2 regions of the Synechococcus sp. HK05 genome follow, and region 2 is predicted to be linked to the other one. Evidence: predicted binding sites of a transcription regulator. Region 2 holds the regulator's gene; the other holds the start of a gene.

Region 1 (5,452 bases), on a different contig from region 2:
GCTCAAGCAGAGCAAAGGTGAAGGGGTTTCCCACCACAGCCTGGGCGGCGCCGCCATCAGCGAAGGCCAAGCTGAAACCAAAACTCGCCCACACCAAGGTGGCGATGCCCATCATCACGAAGCTCATCGCCATCGTGTTGAGCACGTTGCGCCCCTGAACAAAGCCGCCGTAGAAGAAGGCCAGACCAGGGGTCATCAACAACACCATCGCTGCCGAGATCAGGAGCAGGGTGTTGTCGGAGCTATCCAGCGTGGCCTCTGCAGCCTGGGCCGGAAGGAAGGCACCCAGCAAGAGCTGAAGCGCTGGAACAGTGAGAGCAGCGATCAGCAATCGACGCTGTCGCAAAGGAAACCGCACGCGAATTCATTCGGTGATGACGGATACCGTTTCAGACAGCACCACCTACCGACTGTTCACAGCGAACATTGTTGCGGGTCGGGTCAAGTCCCTGAAGGGTCAGCTCCTGGAGCCTGGCTCGTGAAGACCGGAGCGCAGAAACGCAAGGCTCTTTTGCACACGCTCGAGCTCATAGTCGGCCTTCACCTTGTGCTTCTCCAGGAGCTCCACACGCTTCAAGAGATCTTCCAGCAGCTTGTTCTGGAGTGACTCCACTTGGACCAGCCGCTTCTTCCTGTCAGGGTCTGGCGGTCCAACAGAAACCACTCCATCCAGCACGGCACCTTCTGTCTCCAGGTAAACCTCAGCCAGGCGCTCGAGAACCTTGGTGTACTGCTTTCCCTGCCGCCTGCAGAGATCCCTGAAGCGATCCAAGACTTCAGGCCTGAAATTTGCAGCGAAAGCCCCAGGACGCGACACAAGCAAGATTCGTATAGCCAGAACAATACACCTCCCTCCTCGCGTCCATTTCCCCGCTCAGCAACGAGTCTTTCCACCTTCGCCTCCCAGCCCTCCCGTCAGCACGACAACAGCCCCCTGGCATAGGCTCATATTGCAGAGCCTATACAACAGGCCCTCAACAGGGCTTGGGCGCCTCCGATCCACGCCGAGCGGCAGGCACAAAAAATGGGGCACGGACGTGCCCCAAAGGCGTTGCGATGACTGAATGGTGCGAGGGAAGAGGTCAGCCTCTTCCCGTCTGGCTTCAGTAGTCGAAGTCGCCGCCCATGCCGCCGCCGGCAGGAGCTGCTTCCTTCTTCTCGGGCAGATCAGCCACGATGCACTCGGTGGTGAGCACCATGCCGGCGATCGAAGCAGCGTTCTGCAGACCGGAACGGGTCACCTTGGCGGGGTCCACGATGCCGGCGGCCAGCATGTCGACGTACTCGCCGGTAGCAGCGTTGTAGCCCTCGGAGAAGGGCTTGTTCTTCACGTGCTCGGCTACCACAGAGCCGTTCACACCAGCGTTCTCAGCGATGCGCTTGAGAGGAGCGGTGAGGGCGGAAGCCACGATGGTGGCGCCGATCAGCTCTTCGCCGGAGAGGTTGGAGGCTGCCCACTGCTCGAGAGCAGGTGCCAGGTGGGCCAGGGTGGTGCCACCGCCAGGAACGATGCCCTCTTCAACGGCCGCCTTGGTGGCGTTGATGGCGTCTTCCAGGCGCAGCTTCTTGTCCTTCATCTCGGTTTCGGTGGCAGCGCCCACCTTGACCACAGCCACACCGCCGCTCAACTTGGCCAGACGCTCCTGCAGCTTCTCCTTGTCATAGGAGGAGTCGGTTTCGTCCATCTGCTTGCGGATCTGCTCGCAGCGGGCCTTCACAGCCACCTCGTTGCCTTCGGCCACGATGGTGGTGGTGTCCTTGTTGATGGTGATGCGGCGGGCGGTGCCCAGCATCTCCAGCTTGGCGTTCTCCAGCTTGAGGCCGGCGTCTTCGGTGATCAGCTGACCGTTGGTGAGAACGGCGATGTCCTCGAGCATGGCCTTACGGCGATCGCCGAAGCCAGGGGCCTTCACAGCAGCCACGTTGAGCACGCCGCGCAGGCGGTTCACCACCAGAGTGGCGAGGGCTTCCTTCTCAATGTCCTCGGCGATGATCAGCAGAGGCTTGCCGGTGCGAGCGATCTGCTCGAGCACGGGCACCAGATCCTGCACCAGGCCGATTTTCTTGTCGGTGAGGAGGATGTAGGGGTCCTCGAGCACCGCTTCCATGCGCTCGGTGTCGGTGGCGAAGTAGGGCGAGATGTAGCCCTTGTCGAAGCGCATGCCCTCGGTGACCTCCAGTTCGGTGGTCATCGACTTGCCTTCCTCGAGGGAGATCACACCCTCTTTGCCGACCTTGTCCATGGCGTCGGCGATCATGCGGCCCACCTCTTCGTCGTTGCCGGCGGAGATGGTGCCCACCTGAGCGATGGCGTTGGAGTCGCTGATCGGCTTGGCGTGCTCCTTGATCTTCTCAACCAGAAACTCGGCAGCCTTGTCGATGCCCTTCTTCAGGGTGATGGCGTTGGCGCCGGCGGCCACGTTGCGCAGACCGGCCTTCACCATGGCGTGCGCCAGAACGGTGGCGGTGGTGGTGCCGTCACCAGCAGCGTCGTTGGTCTTGGAGGCGGCCTGACGGATCAGGGCCACACCGGTGTTCTCGATGTGATCCTCGAGCTCGATCTCCTTGGCGATGGTGACGCCGTCGTTGATGATCTGAGGAGCGCCGAACTTCTTCTCCAGCACCACGTTGCGGCCCTTGGGACCCAGGGTCACGGCCACGGATTCGGCCAGGATGTCGATGCCTTTTTCGAGGGCGCGGCGGGCCTGCTCGTTGTAAATGATGCGCTTAGCCATGGAAGGCGGATCTCGCTGTTGAAACGGTTAAGGAAAATCTGAATCGCGGTGAGCGATCGCTCAGTTGACGACGGCCAGGATGTCCTTCTCGGACAGGAGCACGTACTCATCGGCGCCGAGCTTGATGTCGGTGCCGGCGTACTTGCTGTAAAGCACCTTGTCGCCCACGCTCACTTCGGGGGCCTGACGGGAACCGTCGTCGTTGCGCTTACCGGGGCCCACCTGCACCACTTCGCCCACCTGGGGCTTTTCCTTGGCGGTGTCAGGCAGAAGGATGCCGCCGGCGGTTTTCTCCTCAGACTCCGACACCTTGATGAAGATGCGGTCGCCGAGGGGCTTAACGGTGGAAACGCTGAGAGAAACAGCAGCCATGGATGGAATGCGATGAAAAAGGCGAAACCATTGGCATGGCGCCAGAGACGCTGCCAGGGTCGCGGCGTTGAAACGCCCGGCGGAGGGAGTTAGCACTCGCCTGCCGTGAGTGCCAAGGTATGAGGGCGGCAGGCCGCCGTTCAACTGCGGACCGGGGCGGTTGACCGAACAGCAGCTGCGGCCCTACCGAACCGAACGGGGTGGATGGCACGCAGTGGTAAGGTTGCGCCGCTTCGGAGCGGGTCTAGTCCCGCTGCGCGTCCCCAGCGACTTCTCCCATAAATGGCTGCTGCTACTGCCACCGGCACCAAAGGCATCATCCGGCAGGTGATCGGCCCGGTGATCGACGTTGAATTCCCGGCCGGCAAGCTGCCCAAGATCTATAACGCCCTCCGCGTGACGGGCAAAAACTCCGCCGGTCAAGACGTGGCTCTGACCGCCGAGGTGCAACAGCTCCTGGGTGACCACCGCGTCCGCGCCGTGGCCATGAGCAGCACCGACGGACTGGTGCGTGGCATGGAAGCCCTCGACACCGGCGCTCCGATCTCCGTGCCCGTGGGTGAAGCCACCCTGGGCCGCATCTTCAACGTGCTCGGCGAGCCCGTCGACGAGCAGGGTCCGGTGAACGCCACCGCCACGGCTCCGATCCACCGTGAAGCTCCCAAGCTCACCGACCTCGAAACCAAGCCCAAGGTGTTCGAGACCGGCATCAAGGTGATCGACCTGCTGGCTCCCTACCGCCAGGGCGGCAAGGTGGGCCTGTTCGGTGGTGCCGGTGTGGGCAAAACCGTGTTGATCCAGGAGCTGATCAACAACATCGCCAAAGAGCACGGCGGTGTGTCCGTGTTCGGCGGCGTGGGTGAGCGCACCCGTGAGGGCAACGACCTCTACGAGGAATTCAAGGAGTCGGGCGTGATCAACGCCGACGACCTCTCCAAGTCGAAGGTGGCCCTCTGCTACGGCCAGATGAACGAGCCCCCCGGCGCCCGTATGCGCGTGGGTCTGTCGGCTCTGACCATGGCCGAGCACTTCCGCGATGTGAACAAGCAGGACGTGCTGCTGTTCGTGGACAACATCTTCCGCTTCGTGCAGGCCGGTTCTGAGGTGTCGGCTCTGCTGGGCCGCATGCCTTCGGCTGTGGGTTACCAGCCCACCCTCGGCACCGACGTGGGTGAACTGCAAGAGCGCATCACCTCCACCCTGGAAGGTTCGATCACTTCGATCCAGGCCGTGTACGTGCCTGCGGACGACCTGACCGACCCCGCTCCCGCCACCACCTTCGCCCACCTGGACGCCACCACCGTGCTCAGCCGCGGCCTGGCATCCAAGGGCATCTACCCCGCTGTGGATCCCCTCGATTCCACCAGCACCATGCTCCAGCCCGCCGTTGTGGGTGACGAGCACTACCGCACCGCCCGTGCCGTGCAGTCCACCCTGCAGCGCTACAAGGAGCTCCAGGACATCATCGCGATTCTTGGTCTGGACGAACTGTCCGAAGACGACCGCCGCACCGTGGATCGCGCCCGCAAGATCGAGAAGTTCCTCTCCCAGCCCTTCTTCGTGGCTGAGATCTTCACCGGCATGCCCGGAAAGTACGTGAAGCTCGAGGACACCATCAAGGGCTTCAACATGATCCTGGCCGGTGAACTGGATCACCTCCCCGAAGCTGCCTTCTACCTGGTGGGCAACATCGATGAAGTGAAGGCCAAGGCCGCCAAGATCCAGGCTGACGCCAAAGGCTGATCCGGAGTCTTAACTGATGTCTCTCACCCTCCGCGTTCTGGCACCCGACCAGAGCGTCTTCGACGGCAACGCCGACGAAGTGATCCTGCCCAGTACCACCGGTCAGCTCGGCATTCTCCCCGGCCACGTCTCCCTCCTCACCGCCCTCGATTTCGGTGTGCTGCGGGTGCGTGAAGGCAATGGCTGGAAGGCCATCGCCCTCCAGGGTGGTTTTGCCGAAGTGGATGCCGACGAAGTGACGGTGTTGGTGAATGCTGCCGAGCTCGGCAGCAGCATCAACGCTGAAGCCGCCAGCAAGGAGCTGGATGCCGCCACCGCCGCTGTGGCCAAGTTCGAAGGCCAGCCCACCAGCACCGACAAGATCAAGGCCCAGCAGGAACTGGCGCGTGCCCGCGCCCGCGTGCAAGCCAGCAAGGCCTGATCCAGCCCACGCTTCATGATCGACAGCGCCCCCTCCGGGGCGCTTTTTTGTTGTTGCCTGCGAATTGCGCGCATGGGTGTTGGCCACGACCTGGGCATGCAGCTGAACCGGTGGCTGGCCGCGGATCCCGCCGGCCTGCGGCAATCGCGGGCGCTCACCAACCGGCTGATGGATGCCCTGG
Region 2 (5,452 bases):
TGAGGGTGCTCGCTGTCACCCGGGCGCTGAAGGTACTGGCGTTGAGGCTGTGCTCAGCGTGCAGGATCAGGCAGGCATCAAAGATGCGGGCCGCCAGCGGGTCGGGCTCCCGCTCGGTGAGCATGTAGAGGAAGTTGGCCGCGTAGGGCAGATCGTCGCGGGGCTGGATCGGATCCTGGCCTTTGCGGATCAGCTGGAACGCCGCCACCATCGTGGGGATCTTGGCGATCAGGCGCACCACCGCCGACACGATGTATTCGGGGTTATCGAGAGCGCGCCGCGAATAAAAGAGCCCCAACGACGCTGCACTGCTCTGCAGCGCATCCATCGGGTGCCCCTGGGAGGGGAAGCACTTCATCATGTCGCGGATGCGGAAGCTCACCCGCCGGTGCATCTGCACCTCGTGCTCAAACTCGCGCAACTGCGCTGCGGTGGGCAGCTCGCCCCAGATCAGCAGGTAGGTGGTTTCGAGGAAGGTGCTGTGCTGAGCCAGTTCCTCAACGCTGTAGCCGCGGTAGGTGAGGCGCCCCCGCTGTCCATCGATGTCGCACACCGACGACTGGGTGGCCGGTACACCCTCAAGGCCGGGGCGGTAGTCGGGGGTGGTTGGCTTCAACCCTGCCTCTGCAGGTGCGGCACTCACCATGGCGGCATCAACCCAATCCGTTTCGGCAACCTAAGGCCGCTGGGCGACGCGCTTCGGTGCCATCAGCCACCGGATGGGGGCATCTGGCGCCGACCCAGCAGCACTCGGGGCGGCAACAGCAACTCCAGCCGCGCACTGCCAAGCAAGCCGGCCTGGGGCGGCTTGGGCCATTGCAACAACGCCACACCAGCCTTCTTGAGCTGCAGGGCTTCAGGAGCCAGGGCCATCGGCACACCGATCAGGAGCGCCGCCAAGGTGCTGAGGTCGGGCTCATGGCCAACCAGCGCCAGGCGCCGCCAGGCCGGCCGGGGCGACACCGCCCCCAGCCAGCGCTCGAGCAGAGGCAGCGGATCCGCCAAGGGCGCCAAGGCCGCCGCCAACTCCAGCTCCGGAGCCAGTCCAGCCTGAACGGCCAATTCAGCCGTTTGGCGCGCCCGCACCAAGGGGCTGCTCAGCACGAGATCACAACCCAGATCCAGCTCCACCAACTGGCGCAGCTGGGCGACGGTGCGCTCACGGCCTTCGGGCGTGAGGGCGCGCTGAGCGTCGTCGGCACCGGCCATCCGCTCCTCGGCGATGCCATGGCGCAACAGCAACAGTTCCCGTTTGCGCGGCGCCATCGCTACCCCTTGAACTGCAGCAAGCCCCGAAGCCGAACGGCCCGAGCGGAGGGCTCATCGGGCTCGAGGCTCAAGGCGGCTCCATCCACCAACGGCGTGAGCTCACTGCTGGAGAGGGCGCCCACCAGGCGCCACGGCTGCCAGGCCGCCAGCAACTGCTGCGCCGTGGGGCCATCCATGGCCCACTGCACAGGCGCCTTCGGGGTGCCGAGGCTCTCCAGCTGCTCAAGGCGTTCCGCCGGAGCACGGCGGCCTTCATCCTGCTGATTGAGCACGCTGAGGCCCTGCCCCCACCAAGCCCAACCGCCCTGCAGGGAGCGGGCGCCTGCCAGCTGGGCCTGGAGCTGGTCGGGGTTGCCCTTCACCGGCTTCGACTGGAGCTTCGTCCAGGCCTGCAGCGTGAGGCCACGGCTCTGCAGCGGCGAGCTGCTGTAGCCCTGGCTCGCCAAGGCCGCATCCAACAACTCGAGCGGCGGTTGCTGCGCTTTGGTGCCGAGAAGCCAACCATCGCCGGATTGAGCCCAGAGCAAGGGGCCCTGATCCGCAGCCGCCACCAACGCCGGCAACGATGCCGGCAGGCGCTCAAGAGCGCTGCGGAGCAGCGGACCCAGCAGCTGGGCCCAGGGATCAGGATCGCTGGACTCCAGCAGGCGGGCCGGCTCGCTCAGCAGGGCAAGGCTGGTGGCGGGCACCTGCAGCTGCTGCGGCAGGGCTGAGGGCGGCGGCGGCAGAGCGGGCAAGGGCTCCCGCAGCTGGGTGAGCGCATCGAGCTGGAGAGCGCGGCCGGCGGGGCTGAGGGCGGCCACCAGCTCCACGACAGCACCGGGTTCGTCAGCTATTTGGGCAGGCAAACCCAGCCACTGCTCCATCGCCTGCGGCCGGGCGGTGAGCAAGGCCACGCCGTGGCCCAGGCGTGCCACGGCCTGCTGCAGCGGCGCACTGGCGGCCTGATTCAGTTCATCGATCTGCGACACATCGAGGGCCTGCTCCAGCACGCCGCGGCCGGAGGCGATCAGCACCAGTTCGTCGTTGATCAGGGCCGTGGCCAGGGGCTGCGGATCTTGCCCCAGGAGGGCGCCGCGACCACTGATCAGGCCCATGCCGCGGTAACTGCTGATCTGCAGATCGGTGCCGGCCAGGCTGCGGCTCTGCCAGAACCGCTGCAGGAAGCGGCGTGCGCCCTCGCCATCGCGGCTGCGCAGGGCCAGCACCCAACCGGGCTGCTCTGCGGCACCCGGTGGGGTGAGGAGGGCAAAGCTGCTTTCACGCCCCAGCCAGGGGGCCAGCTCCGTGGCGTAATCAAGGCCAGCAGCAGCAAAGGCCCCATCGCGCAGACGATCCGCCGCCGCTGCCGCCTGGCGCCGCTGCCGCGGAGCCGCCACGGCCCTGGCATAGGCAGCGGGCTGATCAGGCGTCAGCAACCAGTGCAGGCTGAGGGGTGCGGTGCGGGGCACAAACCGAGCCGCAAGGGGCAGTTCCAGCCGTTGGCTTTGCAACCCAAGCGGACTGCGCTGCAACAGCAACCACCAGCCCGTTGCCCCCAAACTCAGCAACGCGATGGCCGCCGCCAACACTGCCGCCAGGAAGGGGCGGGCCTTCATCGGTTGCCTGCAGGACTGGCCTCATCTTTATGCATAGCGGCTGTGTTTGGCACCCCGCCAGACCTAGCTTCTGGCGATGAGTACCCCCACACCGATCCGCGCCCTCGACCTGCAGCAACGGCTCCAAGCCGGCGAGCCCCTGCAACTGGTGGATGTGCGTGAGCCGATGGAGCTGGAGCTGGCACGACTGAACGAGCCGGTGATTCACCTGCCCCTGAGCGAATCGGAGCGATGGATCGGCTCCCTGCGGGAGGTGCTGGATCCAGACCTTGAGGTGGTGGTGCTGTGCCACGCCGGCGTGCGCAGCTGGCAATTCGGCTGCTGGCTGATGGAAGCTCAGGGATTTCCCAGGGTGTGGAACCTTCAGGGCGGCATTGATGCCTGGAGCGTGGAGGTGGATTCGAGCGTGCCCCGCTACTAACCCCCCCTACGATCCCCGCACGTCCAACGCAGACGCCGCTCCCGTGCAGCCATTGCCCCGCCGGCAAGAGCAAGTGCTGCAGGCCACCGTGCGCCATTACGTGGACACCACCGAACCGGTGGGCAGCAAAACGCTGGTGCAACGCTTCGGGCTGGAGGCCAGCCCCGCCACCATCCGTTCCGCCATGGGGGCCCTGGAGCAGCGCGGCCTGCTCACCCAGCCCCACACCTCCGCAGGACGAGTGCCCAGCCCCCTGGGCTACCGGCACTACGTGGACTACCTGCTGCCAGCCCCCGGTGCCGCCGCCATCCAGTTGCAGCGAGAGCTCATGGGTCTGAGCCTGCAGTGGGCCGCTTTCGACGACCTGCTGCTGCATCTAGCCCGCCGCCTCGCCGACCTCACGGGGCTCCTGAGCCTGATCACACGGCCGCAGCGGCCCAGCCCCGCCCTGCAGGCCCTGCGCCTGGTGCCCAGCGGTGATCGCCTGATGGTGTTCCTGGTGGATGGCAGCGCCTCCGCCACCAGCCTCAACCTGCGGCTGCCAACGACCGCAGCCGCAGAAGTCCCCGCCCTGGAGCGCTGGGCCAGTCATCAGCTCACCCAGGGCCAACTCAACTGGGATGCCCTACCGCCGCAGCTGCAGCTGAGCGGCCAGCTGCTGCGTCGAGGACTCAGCAGCCATCAACAGGCGCCGGTCGCCCAGAGCGATGGTGCAGTAACCCTGGGGCTTGGCGGCCTGCTCGGCCAACCGGAATTCGGCCAGAGCTCCAGCCTGCGCCCCCTGCTGCAGCTGGTGGAAGAGGAGCCGGCACAGGTGTTGCAGAGCGAGCAAGCCCTGCACTACGGAGGCGTGTGGATCGGCGCTGAACATCCCCACCCCGCTCTCCACAACTGCGCCGTGGTGCAGGCGGGCTATCGCACCAGCAGCGGCAGCAAGGGCCAGGTGGCGCTGATCGGGCCGATGCGGATGGCCTACGCCACAGCCCGCTCCGCCGTGCGCGTTGTGGCTGCAAGCCTGGAACGGCTGCTGAGCTGAGCCTTAGCCGCCGAGGGCGCTGCCCAGCTTGTCGGCCACGGTGTTCACATCCTTGTCGCCACGGCCGGAGAGATTGAGCACCACCTCCGTGCCGGGAGCAAGGGTGGGGCAGAGCTTGTCGAGCCAGGCGAAGGCGTGAGCCGTTTCCAGGGCGGGGATGATCCCCTCCAGGCGACACAGAAGCTGCAGCGCATCCAGGGCTTCCGCATCGGTGACGGCGCCGTATTCAGCCCGGCCGATGGTTTTGAGGTAGCTGTGCTCAGGGCCAACGCCGGGGTAATCGAGGCCGGCGCTGATCGAGTGGGCTTCCTGCACCTGGCCTTCGCTGTCCTGGAGCAGCAGGCTCATGGCGCCGTGCAGTACACCCACGCGGCCCTCGGTGATCGTGGCGGCATGGCGGCCAGTGGCCACACCATCGCCGGCGGCTTCCACACCCACCAGGCGCACATCGGTGTCCTGCACGAAGGGATGGAACAGGCCCATGGCATTGGAGCCACCGCCCACGCAGGCCACCAGCACATCGGGGTTGCGGCCGAAGGCTTCATGGCACTGGCGTTTGGTTTCCTCGCCGATCACAGCGTGGAAGTCGCGCACCAGCATCGGGAACGGGTGCGGGCCGGCCACCGAACCGAGGATGTAGTGGGTGCTCTCCACGTTGGTCACCCAGTCGCGGATCGCTTCGCTGGTGGCGTCCTTGAGGGTGGCGGTACCGGCGGTGACGGGCTGCACCGTGGCCCCCAGCAGGCGCATGCGGAACACATTCAGCGCCTGGCGGCGCATGTCTTCTGCGCCCATGTACACGACGCACTCCAGGCCGAAGCGGGCACAAACAGTGGCGGTGGCCACGCCGTGCTGACCAGCGCCGGTTTCGGCAATGATCCGCTTCTTGCCCATGCGCAGGGCGAGCAGCGCCTGACCGAGGGCGTTGTTGATCTTGTGGGCGCCGGTGTGGTTGAGGTCTTCGCGCTTCAGCCAGATGCGCGGGCCGCCCTCGGGCCGCCGGTAGTGCTCGCTGAGCCGCTCGGCCTCATACAGCGGATTGGGGCGCCCCACATAGGTGCGCAGCAGATGGTTGAGCCGCTCGGTAAAGGCCGGATCCTTCCAGGCCTCAGCAGCAGCCTGCTCCAG

Evidence for each region. Region 2 encodes HrcA, which represses chaperone genes, less so after heat shock. Its sites were predicted from a motif close to TTAGCACTCNNNNNNNNNGAGTGCTAA; they were not measured.
Region 1: groES (co-chaperone GroES) is a predicted target of HrcA. The motif match lies at 3,197-3,223, and genes of this name have one in related genera.

What each region holds. Positions count from the first base shown of each region.
Region 1 is NZ_JAHRXJ010000001.1:79,081-84,532, reverse strand. It holds gene KUL97_RS00435 (ammonium transporter) at 1-331, opposite strand, end outside; gene KUL97_RS00430 (hypothetical protein) at 458-772, opposite strand; gene groL (chaperonin GroEL) at 1,104-2,735, opposite strand; gene groES (co-chaperone GroES) at 2,796-3,107, opposite strand; gene atpD (F0F1 ATP synthase subunit beta) at 3,390-4,850, shown strand; gene atpC (ATP synthase F1 subunit epsilon) at 4,867-5,271, shown strand; gene KUL97_RS00405 (rhomboid family intramembrane serine protease) at 5,344-5,452, shown strand, end outside.
Region 2 is NZ_JAHRXJ010000011.1:586,990-592,441, reverse strand. It holds gene KUL97_RS12395 (citrate synthase) at 1-616, opposite strand, end outside; gene sixA (phosphohistidine phosphatase SixA) at 709-1,266, opposite strand; gene KUL97_RS12385 (DUF3352 domain-containing protein) at 1,269-2,867, opposite strand; gene KUL97_RS12380 (rhodanese-like domain-containing protein) at 2,944-3,288, shown strand; gene KUL97_RS12375 (heat-inducible transcriptional repressor HrcA) at 3,332-4,324, shown strand; gene trpB (tryptophan synthase subunit beta) at 4,328-5,452, opposite strand, start outside.